Regions from separate parts of the Rheinheimera fenheensis genome, predicted to be linked through region 1. Evidence: predicted binding sites of a transcription regulator. Region 1 holds the regulator's gene; each other region holds the start of a gene.
What was found. Region 1 encodes sigma-54, which starts transcription at its own class of promoters, with help from an activator protein. Its sites were predicted from a motif close to TGGCANGNTNCNTGCTT; they were not measured.

Region 1 (3,128 bases):
GGCCTGATGCGACAGCGGGTGTAACCGGCGTGTTTCGCTAAAACGCTTAATTAAGCTGGCGTGATCGGCATCCAGGTAAAGAATGGTCAGGTCGAGTTTGCGTGGCAGGTAAGACAGAATCTCAGACAGCTCATTGGGGTCTTGTGGCAGGTTCCGCACGTCTATGCTTACGGCAACACGCTCATACTGCCCCATAACAGTGGTCGCCAGCGTAGGCAGCAAATTAACCGGAATATTGTCGACACAGTAGTAGCCTAGGTCTTCCATCACCCTCAGCGCGACAGATTTGCCTGAGCCGGAACGACCACTGACTACCAGCAGCTTCATTTGTCGGTATCCACTGTGCTGTAATCCACCAACAGCTTGTACAACTCCTGATTTGTCTGAGCATGGCGGATTTTTTTTGTGAGTTCTTTCTGGCTTAACAGCTTGGCGATACCCGCTAAGGTACTAAGGTGCGCCTGACATTGTTCTTCGGGTATTAAAATAGCGCAAAAAATATCTACCGGCTGATTGTCTATTGCATCAAAGGGGATGGCCTCTTTACTGACCACAAAGACCAGTACCGGCTGGGTCACGGACTTTAATTTGCCGTGCGGTATGGCGATACCGCCACCGATGCCGGTAGAGCCAAGCTTTTCCCGTGTCATCAGGGCTTCCAGGATACTGTACTCGGTCATGTCAGGCAGCTGTTGATGCGCCAGCTCGGCAATGTACTCGAGGATCCGTTTTTTGCTATTAAAAAGAACTGCACTTTTAGTGCAGTTCTCAGCAAGCATTGCAGTTAGATTCATCATGTCAGGTTAGTGTCGGGCTATTTTCTCTTTATGCTTAATCACCTGGCGATCGAGTTTATCTATCAGCTGGTCGATAGCGGCATACATATTTTCATCTTCAGAAACCGCAAAAACTTCACCGCCGTTCAGGTGGAGCTTGGCTTCAGCAATCTGTTTCAATTTTTCCACGTTTAGGATCACATGTACATTGTTTATATGATCAAAATGGCGTTCCAGCTTAGCAAACTTGCTGTCCACGTACTCTTTTAAGGCTTCAGTAATTTCAACATGGCGACCAGTTAGATTGATTTGCATAGACATATTCCTTCTTTTAGGCTTATTTACAGCAAGGTCTTGCGTTGATTTGACGGTGGAATAAACAGCGATTCACGGTATTTGGCAATGGTGCGTCGTGCTACGTTAATTCCTTGCTCCAGCAAAATATCGGCCATCTTACTGTCACTCAGCGGTTTGGCCGGGTTTTCCGCCGCCACTAATTTTTTAATAAACGCCCTTATGGCAGTTGACGAACATTCACCGCCACTCTCTGTACTAACATGACTGGAAAAAAAGAATTTAAGTTCAAAGATCCCTCTGGGTGTGTGCATATACTTTTGGGTGGTAACCCGGGAAATGGTGGACTCGTGCATGCCAACCATTTCTGCTACGTCATTCAACACCATCGGCTTCATGGCCTCTTCACCATGCTCAAAAAAGGCCTGCTGTTGTTGCACAATACAATTGGCCACTTTTAATAAAGTTTCGTTACGGCTTTCCAGACTCTTTAAAAACCATTTAGCCTCCTGCAGATGTGAACGTATAAACTGGCTGTCGGACGCATTTCGGGCTGTTCTTGACATCGCCGCGTACTGCTGGTTAATGCGCACTTTTGGCATCGCGTCCGGGTTTAGCTCAACCTGCCAGCGACCTTTTACCTTAGTCACACTCACATCCGGTATCACGTACTGCTGTTCTTGTCGTATCACATCAGCGCCGGGCCTTGGGTTTAAACTGTGGATCAGCCGCATCACTTCTTTCAGTTCATCCTCTTTGAGTTTAGTCACCCGCATCAAAGAACGAAAGTCACGATTGGCTAAAAATTCAGTGTGGTCTCGGATCAGGCTTTGCGCCTCACTGAGAAAGGGAGTGGCCGGATCGAATTGACGTAGCTGTACCAACAAACACTCCTGCACCGAACGGGCACCTACGCCAACCGGGTCAAATAACTGAATGCGTTTGATTACGGCTTCTACTTCATCGGCTTCTACCTCTGGCAAGCCGAGTGAGTCGAGAATATCTTCGCAGCTGATGGTTAATAAGCCATTGTCATCGATGGCTTCAATAATAATCTCGGCGATGGCGCGGTCGGTGTCAGTAAAGGGTGTAAGCTGCATTTGCCAGCGCAAATAATCCTGCAGGGTTTCACTGGTTTCACCCTGATAGACATAATCGTCATCCGGATTGCCGGCGCTACCGGCACTGACCGGTTCTGCACTAACCAAATCATCCCAGTTGTTGTCCAGCGGTAAGTCTTCCTGAATATTTTGCTCGGTCATCGCCTCGCTGCTGTCAGGCTCGCTGGGTTCAAAGCTGTCATCCGGATTATGATCGACGTCGGCCGCTTTGGTGTCAGATAGGTCGATGTGCTCTTTGGGTTCAGGGTTAAAGCTGTCGAATTCGTCTTCGGCTTCCAATAAGGGGTTAGCGTCTAGCGCTTCCTGAATTTCCTGCTGCAACTCTATCGTCGACAACTGTAACAGGCGAATTGCCTGTTGCAATTGTGGCGTCATGGTTAGCTGCTGTCCTAAGCGAAGTTGCAAAGAGGGTTTCATCTACTTCTACCGTTCTCCTGAATCACACGCTGTTGTTGTTTTTTGCTAACTATAGCCTGAATTGCTCGCCAAGGTATACATCGCGTACTTTCTGATTAGCCAGCACGTCTTGTGGTGCACCGGAGGCAATCAGCTCGCCATGACTGACAATGTAGGCGATTTCACACACATCAAGGGTTTCACGCACATTATGGTCGGTAATCAGTACCCCAATGCCCCGTTGCGCCAGGTGCTGAATAATTTTTTTAATGTCTAATACTGAAATAGGGTCAACACCGGCAAAGGGCTCGTCCAGCAGGATAAAGGCCGGATTAGCCGCCAGAGCGCGGGCAATTTCTACCCGGCGCCGCTCGCCACCGGATAAGCTCATGCCCAAGCTATGTTTGATGTGGCCGATATGAAACTCTTCGAGTAAATCGTCGGCAATTTCCTCCCGTTGGGTGCGGCTTAAGTCTTTACGGGTTTGCAAAATAGCCAATAAATTATCGTACACGCTAAGCTTGCGGAAAATAGAGCTTTC
Region 2 (3,128 bases), on a different contig from region 1:
GCCTGGTAGCGGTGCATAAGAGCCATCATCAGCAAAACTTGGATGTTCAGGCCAAATACCGCTGTCTACCACACCAATAACGACATCTTCACCTTTCACACCCAGGGTATGCAAGCCATCAGGGCTTTGTGTCAGCCCTAAAAATGCTGGAGTGTTAGAAGTGGTCATTTGCTGGGCTTCATCGCGCCAGACACCAGCAACATTCGGATGATTACGCAGTGCTTCGGCTTGTGCCGGGGTTAATTTGGCGGCAAAACCGTTAAAGGTATGCGTGTATGAATACATCACTTCAGTAGCGCCAGTACTGCTGGCCAGGTGCTGATGAAACGCCTTAAGTGAACTGGTGTAGTTTTGCATCCGGGCAGAGCTGGCATTATAGCGGTTCAGCGCCTTAGTGACAGACTGTCTGGCAGGTAATAGTTCGCCCAGCTCCTGAGCTTTTTCAATACCGCTCTTACCTTTCACTTGCACAATATAAGGTGCAGGTGCTGTATCAGCAGCGGCCAGCCTCAACTGACCTGCATCGACGTTTAGCTGATAAGGGCTATTCGCCTGCTGCGCACTCACCGAGCCTATCGCCATCGCCACGGCAACCGCGGTTTTAGATATTATTTTATTAAATTGCATGTGTTTTCTCCGTTTATGCCGCCGCGCAGACCTCAACACTTGATACGGTAGTAGGTCGTTATGTTCGCTATGCGTTGGCATTTTTTATTCAGCAATATTTGCTTGGCCGCACCTTTTTAACCGGTAAAGAGACAAAGGTACGACAACCCTGGCTGTATAAAATTTCGACACCCTCGTAGCCATACCCGATAGCACAATTTGCTTGTTTTCGGTCTGCATCCAGCGTATTTGAAATGTTATTGGCAATAACACTTGTAAAGACGCCAGGCTGAAGCTGCTAAAAAAGCTGACACTTGGCATGTCGTAATCGGTAGTTTCAGACGCGACGACGTAATAGTAAGCCACCCATCGCGGCCAGCATCAGAAACACGGTTGCCGGTTCAGACACCAGGGTTGCGCGCCCCAAGGCGAAGCTACCGGCATCTATAAATTGGCCATCAGTGCTGAAAATATCCATAAAGCCTTCGCCAAATTCCGCGTCCCAGAAGCCCTGGAAGGCAAAAGTATTGCTAAGGTCATTTACGTCGAAATTGAAGAAAGTAAAACCGGCAGCTAAGTCCAGTGGGTCATAGTCAACAATGAACAGGAAGCTTTCACCGATGGTGAGACCAAACAGTTCAAATAACTCCCATTCCAACACATTGCCAGACTCATCGATATTGTCTAGATCGATGGATAACACACCAAAGCTGCTGCCATCTTCGAACAGAAACTCTTGTGTCATGATCGGTGCTGCCTGTGCTGACGGAGCCAGTGGCAGTGCGCTAAGTAATAGGGTGGATAATGCAAAAAAAATCGACTTCAACATGGATATACCTCTGAATGTTGTTATTTATTATTGTGCAAGATTACAGCTTGCCGGGCGGACAATGCATAAAACAATCCAACTAAATATTTACTTAAAAAACAACTTATTATGATTTAATGACTAACATTTCCACAGAAAAGATCTGCAGCTGAAAAAAAAGCAGACATAAAAAAAGCGAACCGAAGTTCGCTTTTTTTATGATGGGGATATTTACGACCAGTTAAGAACCACTTTACCAGACTGACCTGAACACATAATATCGAAGCCTTCCTGAAAGCGCTCCATCGGCAGCTCATGCGTAACCATGGGTGTTAAATCCAGACCAGACTGAATTAAACTCGCCATTTTGTACCAGGTTTCAAACATCTCTCGACCATAAATACCCTTAATAACCAGGCCTTTAAAGATCACTTTGTTCCAATCTACCGCCATATCAGATGGCGGAATACCCAGCATGGCAATTTTGCCGCCGTGGTTCATGGTATCCAGCATGCTGCGAAACGCTGCCGGTACGCCTGACATTTCCAGGCCCACATCAAAGCCCTCTGTCATGCCCAGCTCTTTCATCACATCTTTTAGGTTTTGCTTGCTGACATCGACCGCGCGGGTAGCGCCCATTTTCAGCGCCAGCTCCAGCCGGTAGGGGTTTACATCGGTAATCACCACATGGCGGGCGCCGACATGGCGTGCGACCGCTGCAGCCATAATGCCGATAGGGCCAGCACCAGTGATCAGAACGTCCTCACCGACTAAATCAAACGACAGTGCAGTGTGTACCGCATTACCGAACGGGTCGAAAATCGCGGCGATGTTATCCGGAATATTGTCCGGCAGTTTAAACGCATTATAAGCCGGAATAACCAGATATTCGGCAAAAGAGCCAGCGCGATTTACGCCCACACCTATAGTATTACGACATAAATGCACCCGGCCGGCGCGACAGTTACGGCAATAACCGCAGGTAATGTGGCCCTCGCCCGATACCCTATCGCCTACTTTAAAACCGCGTACTTCCGAGCCCATGCCTTCAATGACGCCGACATATTCATGCCCTACAACCATACCGTGCGGAATGGTGTTTTGCGCCCATTCATCCCATTTGTATATGTGCACGTCTGTGCCGCAAATGGCGGTTTTTTTAATGCGGATCAGTACGTCGTTCGGGCCAACTTCTGGCTTATCGACTTCGGTTTGCCAAATGCCTGGCTCTGCTTTTAACTTTGCTAATGCTTTCATCTTCACGCCCCGCCGTTAGGCAATCACGCCCATGTCTTTACCAATGCGGATAAAGGCGTCTATCGCCTTATCCAGTTGTGCTTTGCTGTGTGCTGCCGAAATCTGGGTGCGAATGCGCGCCTGACCTTTTGGCACCACCGGAAACGAGAAACCGACCACATAAATGCCTTCAGCCAACATGCGTTTAGCCATCTCAGCCGCTACTTTGGCATCGCCTAACATCACCGGAATAATGGCATGGTCTTTACCAGCCAGCGTAAAACCGGCTGCGGACATTTTTTCGCGGAAGTAATTGGCGTTGTCCCACAGTTTAGCCCGTAGTGCGTCCCCTTGCGCCAGCATATCCAGCACCTTAATAGAGGCAGTAACAATAGACGGTGCCAGCGAATTAGAGAACAAATACGGCCGTGAGCGCTGGCGCAACCAGTCAATCACTTCTTTTTTGCCCGAAGTGTAA
Region 3 (3,128 bases), on a different contig from region 1:
GCAAGATACGCTGCAACTGGCCGATTATCAGGTGATAGCGGCAGACAGTGCCGAACAGGCGCTGTTGCTACTCAAACAGCACAGTGTTGAGCTGGTTATAAGCGACGTACAAATGCAGGGCGTATCCGGCTTAACGCTGCTTAAAACGTTGCGCGAACAATATCCGCAAACTCCGGTGCTGATGATGACTGCGTACGCCACAGTGCAGGCAGCCGTAGAGGCCATACAGTTGGGTGCAGTGGATTATCTGGCCAAACCCTTTGCACCGCAGGTGCTGGTAAACACGGTAAGCCGCTATGTCAGCCCGGCACCGGTGAGCTTGTGCGAGCCGGTAGTGGCGGCTCCAAGCTCGAAACACCTGCTGACACTTTGCGCCAAAGTGGCGCGTACTGACGCCAGTGTGATGATTACCGGCCCTAGTGGCTCCGGTAAGGAAGTGTTAGCGCGCTATATTCATCAGTTATCTGAGCGCAGTCAGGGGCCTTTTGTCGCGATAAATTGTGCGGCTATTCCAGAGAATATGCTCGAATCGACCTTATTCGGCTATGAGAAAGGCGCCTTTACTGGCGCGATTAACGCTTGCCCAGGTAAGTTCGAGCAGGCGCAGCAAGGCACCATTTTACTGGATGAGATCACCGAAATGGACTTAAACCTGCAGGCAAAGTTACTGCGGGTATTGCAAGAGCGCGAAGTGGAGCGTTTAGGCGGCCGTAAAACCATCAAGCTGGATGTGCGGGTACTGGCCACCAGCAACCGCGACTTAAAACAGGCCGTGGCAGAGGGGCGGTTTCGTGAAGACTTGTATTACCGCTTAAATGTGTTTCCGCTGTGCTGGCCGGCGCTGCGTCAGCGTCCGGATGACATAGTCCCTTTGGCAGAGCACTTATTGCAGCGTCACTGCCGCCTGGCTGGTCGCACGTTGGCTACATTAAGCCCGCAGGCAGCAGAGTATCTGACAAGCTACCACTGGCCTGGCAATGTGCGTGAGCTGGATAACGTGATCCAGCGGGCACTGATCATCAGCAGTGCTGCGGTTATTACGGTAGACGATATTCTACTGGAGCAGGTTAACAGCCAGTCTGTTACAGTGTTAAATCAGATGCCGCCGGTAACTGAAAGCCGTGGTGATAACGCCAATAACGCTGCCGGCGATTTTAAAAGCAGTGTGCACGAGCAGGAACACCGCATTATTCTGGCGACCATGAAAGCCTGTGCAAACCGGCGTAAAGAAGTTGCCGAGCGCTTGGGTATCAGTGATCGCACCTTGCGTTATAAATTAGCCAGAATGAAGCAACAGGGTATTGCTGTTCCCGCCTGAAACCGCTGCCAAATGCACGTCAGCACACCGAAAAAGCCCTCTGAAAGAGGGTTTTTCTATATAAATTAATAATTTAAAACTGGCACAACTCCTGCTTTAGTTAGCCTAACTACCGAGGCAGCAATTATTTGACAGGTGATGCCATGAATATCAAAGGTCAGGCCCTTTACGCCGAAATGCAATCACTGGCCAGTCAGGCCAGAGGCGTTGGTACTGAGTTACGACTGCCCAAAGTCGAACAAGTTAACGCCAGCCAAAGCGATTTTAGCAGCATGCTGACCAGTGCCTTAAATCATGTGAATAACCTGGCACAGGAAACAGGCAAACTGCGCACTGCGGTGGAGCTGGGCGATCCTAATGTGTCACTGGCACAGGTGATGATTGCCAGCCAGAAGTCGTCGCTGGCATTTGAAGCGACAGTACAGGTGCGTAATAAACTGGTTGAAGCCTACAAAGACATTATGTCGATGCCGGTGTAACGGAGGAATAAGTTGTGGCTGAAAATCAATCCACCGAGCTGGCACTGACCGGTAACGATTACAACAGCGGTGAGCAGCAAGAACAAAAAGCCGGCTTTATCGGCTCGCTGGGCGGCATGGATCTGGTACGCCAGATAACCTTAATTGTTGCCCTAACCATCTGTCTGGCGATTGCTATTCTGATTATCCTCTGGGCTCGTCAGCCGGAAATGCGGCCGCTGGGTAACTTTCCTACTCAAGAGCTGATTCAAACGTTAGATCATTTAGATGCGCAGAAAATTGATTACAAGCTTGAAGGCAATGTGATCTATGTGCCGGAAGATAAGTTCCAGAGCATTAAGCTGTCGCTATCCCGTGCCGGCTTGGCTAAAGAGCCCGACACTGGCACTGAGTTTTTATTGCAGGACAGTGGCTTTGGCGTCAGCCAGCGTTTAGAAATGGAGCGATTAAAACACAGCCGTGAACAACAGTTAGCGCGCACGATAGAGGAGCTGCAAAGTGTCGCCCGCGCCCGTGTGCTGTTAGCCATTCCAAAAGAAAACGTGTTTGCCCGGGTAGAAAAATTACCTTCTGCCACGGTACTGGTCACCGCCCGTGGCGGCACTGTGATCCGCGACAGCGAAGTGGATGCCATTGTTGATATCGTCGCTTCCGCGGTGCAGGGGTTATCACCTTCGCGTGTAACCGTAACCGATCAGAATGGCCGCCTGTTAAACAGTGGCTCGCAGGATGCCAGCTCCAGCCGCACGCGCAAAGAGTACGAGCTGCAGCGTACCCGTGAAGAAGAGTACCGTCAGAAAGTTGACTCTATCTTAATGCCGGTGCTGGGTTTTGGTAACTACACCGCGCAAGTTGATTTGTTGATGGACTTTACCGCCACCGAGCAAACGCAAAAGCGCTTTAACCCCGACCTGCCGGCCATTCGCAGCGAAATGACTATTGAAGAAAACAGTGTGGGTGGTGTCAGCGGCGGTATTCCAGGTGCCTTGTCAAACCAGCCGCCACTGAACTCGACTATTCCAGAGCAAGCCAGCGGGGGGGATAGCAAACCCATAGTGCCGGGCCGTAACAGCAAAGAAGCTACGCGCAACTATGAGCTGGACACCACCATCAGCCATATTTCGCAGCAAAGTGGCGTTATTCGTCGTCTTAGTGTATCGGTGGCCATTGACTATAAGGCTGGCGAGAACGGTGAGCCACAACCGCGCACTCAGGCAGAGCTGGCGAATATCCGTCGTCTGTTGCAAGGGGGGATCGGCTTTGATGCGCAGCGCGGCGACATGATTGAAGTGATCTCAGTTCCCTTTATGAAAGATGAAGTTATTGAAGCG
Region 4 (3,128 bases), on a different contig from region 1:
GTCTTTTGCATAAGGTAAGGCGGGTAATTCAAAGGCCATAGTCGTTCTCCGTTGGCGTTGTTAATCATGTCTGCATGGCGTAGACTACAAAACCTGACTAAAATACTCAAGTTTTACAGTGCGGTTATACGCGTGGTGTAGCGTGCTGGTTTTACTCCCAGCCTTGTTGTGATCAGCAACAGAGGTGGGGTTTTTTTTGTAAAACTCAAGTGCCAGTAACAAAAGAACCGCGTAAAATAGCCGCCATTATCACGATGCTTGCTCAAAGAGGTAGTAATGGAAACGCTAGATAAAATTAAACAGCAAATTGCTGACAATCCTATTCTGTTGTTTATGAAAGGCTCACCGAAATTCCCCAGCTGTGGTTTTTCGGCGCAGGCTTCACAAGCACTGATTGCCTGTGGCGAGCAGTTTGCTTATGTCGATATTTTGCAAAACCCGGACATTCGTGCCGAATTACCCAAGTACGCTAACTGGCCAACGTTTCCGCAGTTATGGGTAGAGGGCGAACTGATTGGCGGCTGCGACATTATGCTGGAAATGTTTCAGCGTGGTGAGTTACAGCCACTGATTAAGGCAACTGCAGCCAAACACAAAACCGAAGACGCCGCCGAATAAGCCAAAAGGTGACATCTGAGTTGTCAGGCCGCTTTTGCGGCCTTTTTTATGCCTGATGTTCAGTAGCGTTTTCAGTGTTTTCGGCGCTGTCAGTGTCTACAGCATCCAGCGCTAATGGCCAGCCACCCAGTTGCTGCCAGCGATTGACTATATAACAAAACAACTCTGCTGTGCGCTCGGTGTCATACAAGGCGCTGTGCGCGTCTTTGTTATTAAAGGCGATGCCAGCGGCCTGGCAGGCCTTGGCTAGTACGGTTTGGCCCAGCGCCAACGCAGACAGGCTGGTAGTGTCAAACGAGACAAAGGCATGAAACGGCGAGCGTTTAAAGTTCAGCCGCTCCACCGCGGCATTAAAAAAGCCCTGATCAAAGGCGGCATTGTGTGCCACTATCACACTGCGCTGACAGCCGGCGTCTTTTTGTGCTTTTCGTACCGCTTTACAAATTTCAGTAATGGCCTCGCGCTCGCTTACCGCACCGCGCAGCGGATTAAAGGGGTCGATACCGTTAAACGCCAATGAGCTGGCGTCCAGGTTAGCGCCTTCGAATGGCTCCACATGAAAATGCAGCGTTTGTGTTGGTACCAACTGGCCGTTTTCGTCCATACCCAGCAAGGTAGCGGCTATTTCCAGCAAAGCATCAGTTTTAGCATTAAAGCCTGCGGTTTCCACGTCGATAACTACAGGGTAGTAGCCGCGAAAACGTTGGGCCAAAGCGGATTTTACATCAGTCATACAGTCGCCATTTGTGTTATCAGCGGCTATTATGCCAAAGAATGAGCTCAGCGTCTTGTTGCGGCACAGTGTTTGCTTAACATTTAATGTTTCCGATGTCGAAGGACTTTCAATGTGGTGAAAAGCTTAACCTTGTCTCTAATGCTGGTTACAGGCAGCCTTTGGATTAGCAGCAGCCCTGTTGCTCAGCCACAATTGCGTCAATATTCTGCCGCTATTGAGCAATCGGTATGGCAGCTGAGCAAAAACACGCCGCTGGAGTGCCAATTACAACACGAGATCCCGCAGTTTGGTGCGGCGATATTTCGCAGCGTGGCCAGTAAAGCGCTGAATCTGGATTTTGAACTGCAGATGCTGCGCTTGCCTGATCACTACGCGCTGGCCGAGGTAATATCGATGCCGCCGACTTGGCGACCCGGAGTGCCAGCCAAAGCGGTAGCCAATATGCAGCTGCTGAAGCAGTTTAATGGTGAGTTGCCGAAAAAAGCCGCCTGGACCTTACTCACCGAGCTGGAGCAGGGCTTTAGCCCGACCTTTTATTTCAGTGACTGGTACAGCCCTTATGATAAAGTGGTTGCGTCGATGAACCCGGTACAGTTTCCAGCGCAATATCAGCAGTTTACACAGTGTGTATCACGCTTGCTGCCCTACGGTTTTGACGATATTGCCTTTACCGTTTTAAGTTATGAAAGTGGTGGTGATGATTTGACGCGCGAGTCAGAGCGGCGCCTGGCGCAGATTGCCGAATACCTTAAATACGATCAGGACATCGATTTCGTCGAGATTCAGGGCTATACCGACAGTTATGGTGGCCGCTGGATAAACGAGCAGCTATCGGTAAAGCGGGCGGAGAAAGTGAAGAACTTTTTTATAGCTGCCGGTTTGTCTGAAGATAAAGTGCAGGTAGAAGGTTTTGGTGAGCGCCGCCATGTGGCGCCCAATGACACCGCGCTGGAACGTAAACTCAACCGGCGGGTGGTATTGCAGCTGACGAAGCCCTGAGATGGGTTTAGTTTTGCACCATGATATCAACCTGGCGCCAATCGTTCTGGCTGGAGATTAAAATTCGCACCTGGTTATTGTTGACACGAAAATACAGGTGCAGCCGGCCATATAGGGTTTGCTCGTTGTCGGGCTGACCTAACTGCTGAACGTAATAATCGCGCAGGGCACTGTCAGTTTGCTGGCTGAAATAGCTAAGTACAGCGGGCATTTTGCTGTCCAAACGAGCAAATTCACGGGCATCAGCGGGAATAGGCACCTGATAAAAATCGTTGGCGGCCGCTATGCCACTGAAGGTTAACGCAACACTGAATAACACTGCTAAGCGCATGATATTTCCTTACTTAAATCCGTTTTAATGCCTCTACCTTAACAAATTTTTTTCTGTTTTGCTCACTATTATGGTGTATCTAACGCAATAGGCCGCACCGTCAGGCGCTTTTCAAATAAACGCATGGCGGCCAGAATTTTATCACCGCTAAACGGCTTAACGATAAAGGTTGCCGCGCCTTTGGCAATACTTTGCTGCACGTTTTGCAGCGTGCTCTGGCCACTTATCATGCTAATGAAGCAATCAGGCCGCTCTTGTTTAAAGCGACTCAGCAGCTCCAGCCCTGAGCTGTCGGGCAGCTCGATATCTAAAAACACTAAGTCGGGCTTTTGCTGATTAAACAATGACACGGCCGCCGACGCCGTACCGGAATTGAAAAAATTAAAGGTGTTGTGCTGCAATAACCGACTGTTAGTCAATGCCATAATGTTGTTACGCAGTAAC

Region 2: the regulator sigma-54 is predicted to act here: its motif matches at 1,497-1,513, upstream of ABGI61_RS04535 (PEP-CTERM sorting domain-containing protein).
Region 3: the regulator sigma-54 is predicted to act here: its motif matches at 1,399-1,415, upstream of fliE (flagellar hook-basal body complex protein FliE).
Region 4: the regulator sigma-54 is predicted to act here: its motif matches at 1,413-1,429, upstream of ABGI61_RS10930 (flagellar protein MotY).

What each region holds. Positions count from the first base shown of each region.
Region 1 is NZ_JBDPJM010000001.1:271,679-274,806, reverse strand. Features, by position in the region: gene rapZ (RNase adapter RapZ) at 1-327, opposite strand, end outside; gene ptsN (PTS IIA-like nitrogen regulatory protein PtsN) at 324-779, opposite strand; gene hpf (ribosome hibernation promoting factor) at 804-1,091, opposite strand; gene ABGI61_RS01090 (RNA polymerase factor sigma-54) at 1,118-2,608, opposite strand; gene lptB (LPS export ABC transporter ATP-binding protein) at 2,658-3,128, opposite strand, start outside.
Region 2 is NZ_JBDPJM010000002.1:329,659-332,786, forward strand. Features, by position in the region: gene ABGI61_RS04530 (S8 family serine peptidase) at 1-627, opposite strand, end outside; gene ABGI61_RS04535 (PEP-CTERM sorting domain-containing protein) at 944-1,435, opposite strand; gene tdh (L-threonine 3-dehydrogenase) at 1,646-2,671, opposite strand; gene ABGI61_RS04545 (glycine C-acetyltransferase) at 2,687-3,128, opposite strand, start outside.
Region 3 is NZ_JBDPJM010000004.1:124,168-127,295, reverse strand. Features, by position in the region: gene ABGI61_RS07905 (sigma-54-dependent transcriptional regulator) at 1-1,318, shown strand, start outside; gene fliE (flagellar hook-basal body complex protein FliE) at 1,462-1,797, shown strand; gene fliF (flagellar basal-body MS-ring/collar protein FliF) at 1,812-3,128, shown strand, end outside.
Region 4 is NZ_JBDPJM010000006.1:136,307-139,434, forward strand. Features, by position in the region: gene sodB (superoxide dismutase [Fe]) at 1-39, opposite strand, end outside; gene ABGI61_RS10920 (Grx4 family monothiol glutaredoxin) at 277-618, shown strand; gene rnt (ribonuclease T) at 665-1,351, opposite strand; gene ABGI61_RS10930 (flagellar protein MotY) at 1,466-2,353, shown strand; gene ABGI61_RS10935 (hypothetical protein) at 2,361-2,684, opposite strand; gene ABGI61_RS10940 (response regulator) at 2,753-3,128, opposite strand, start outside.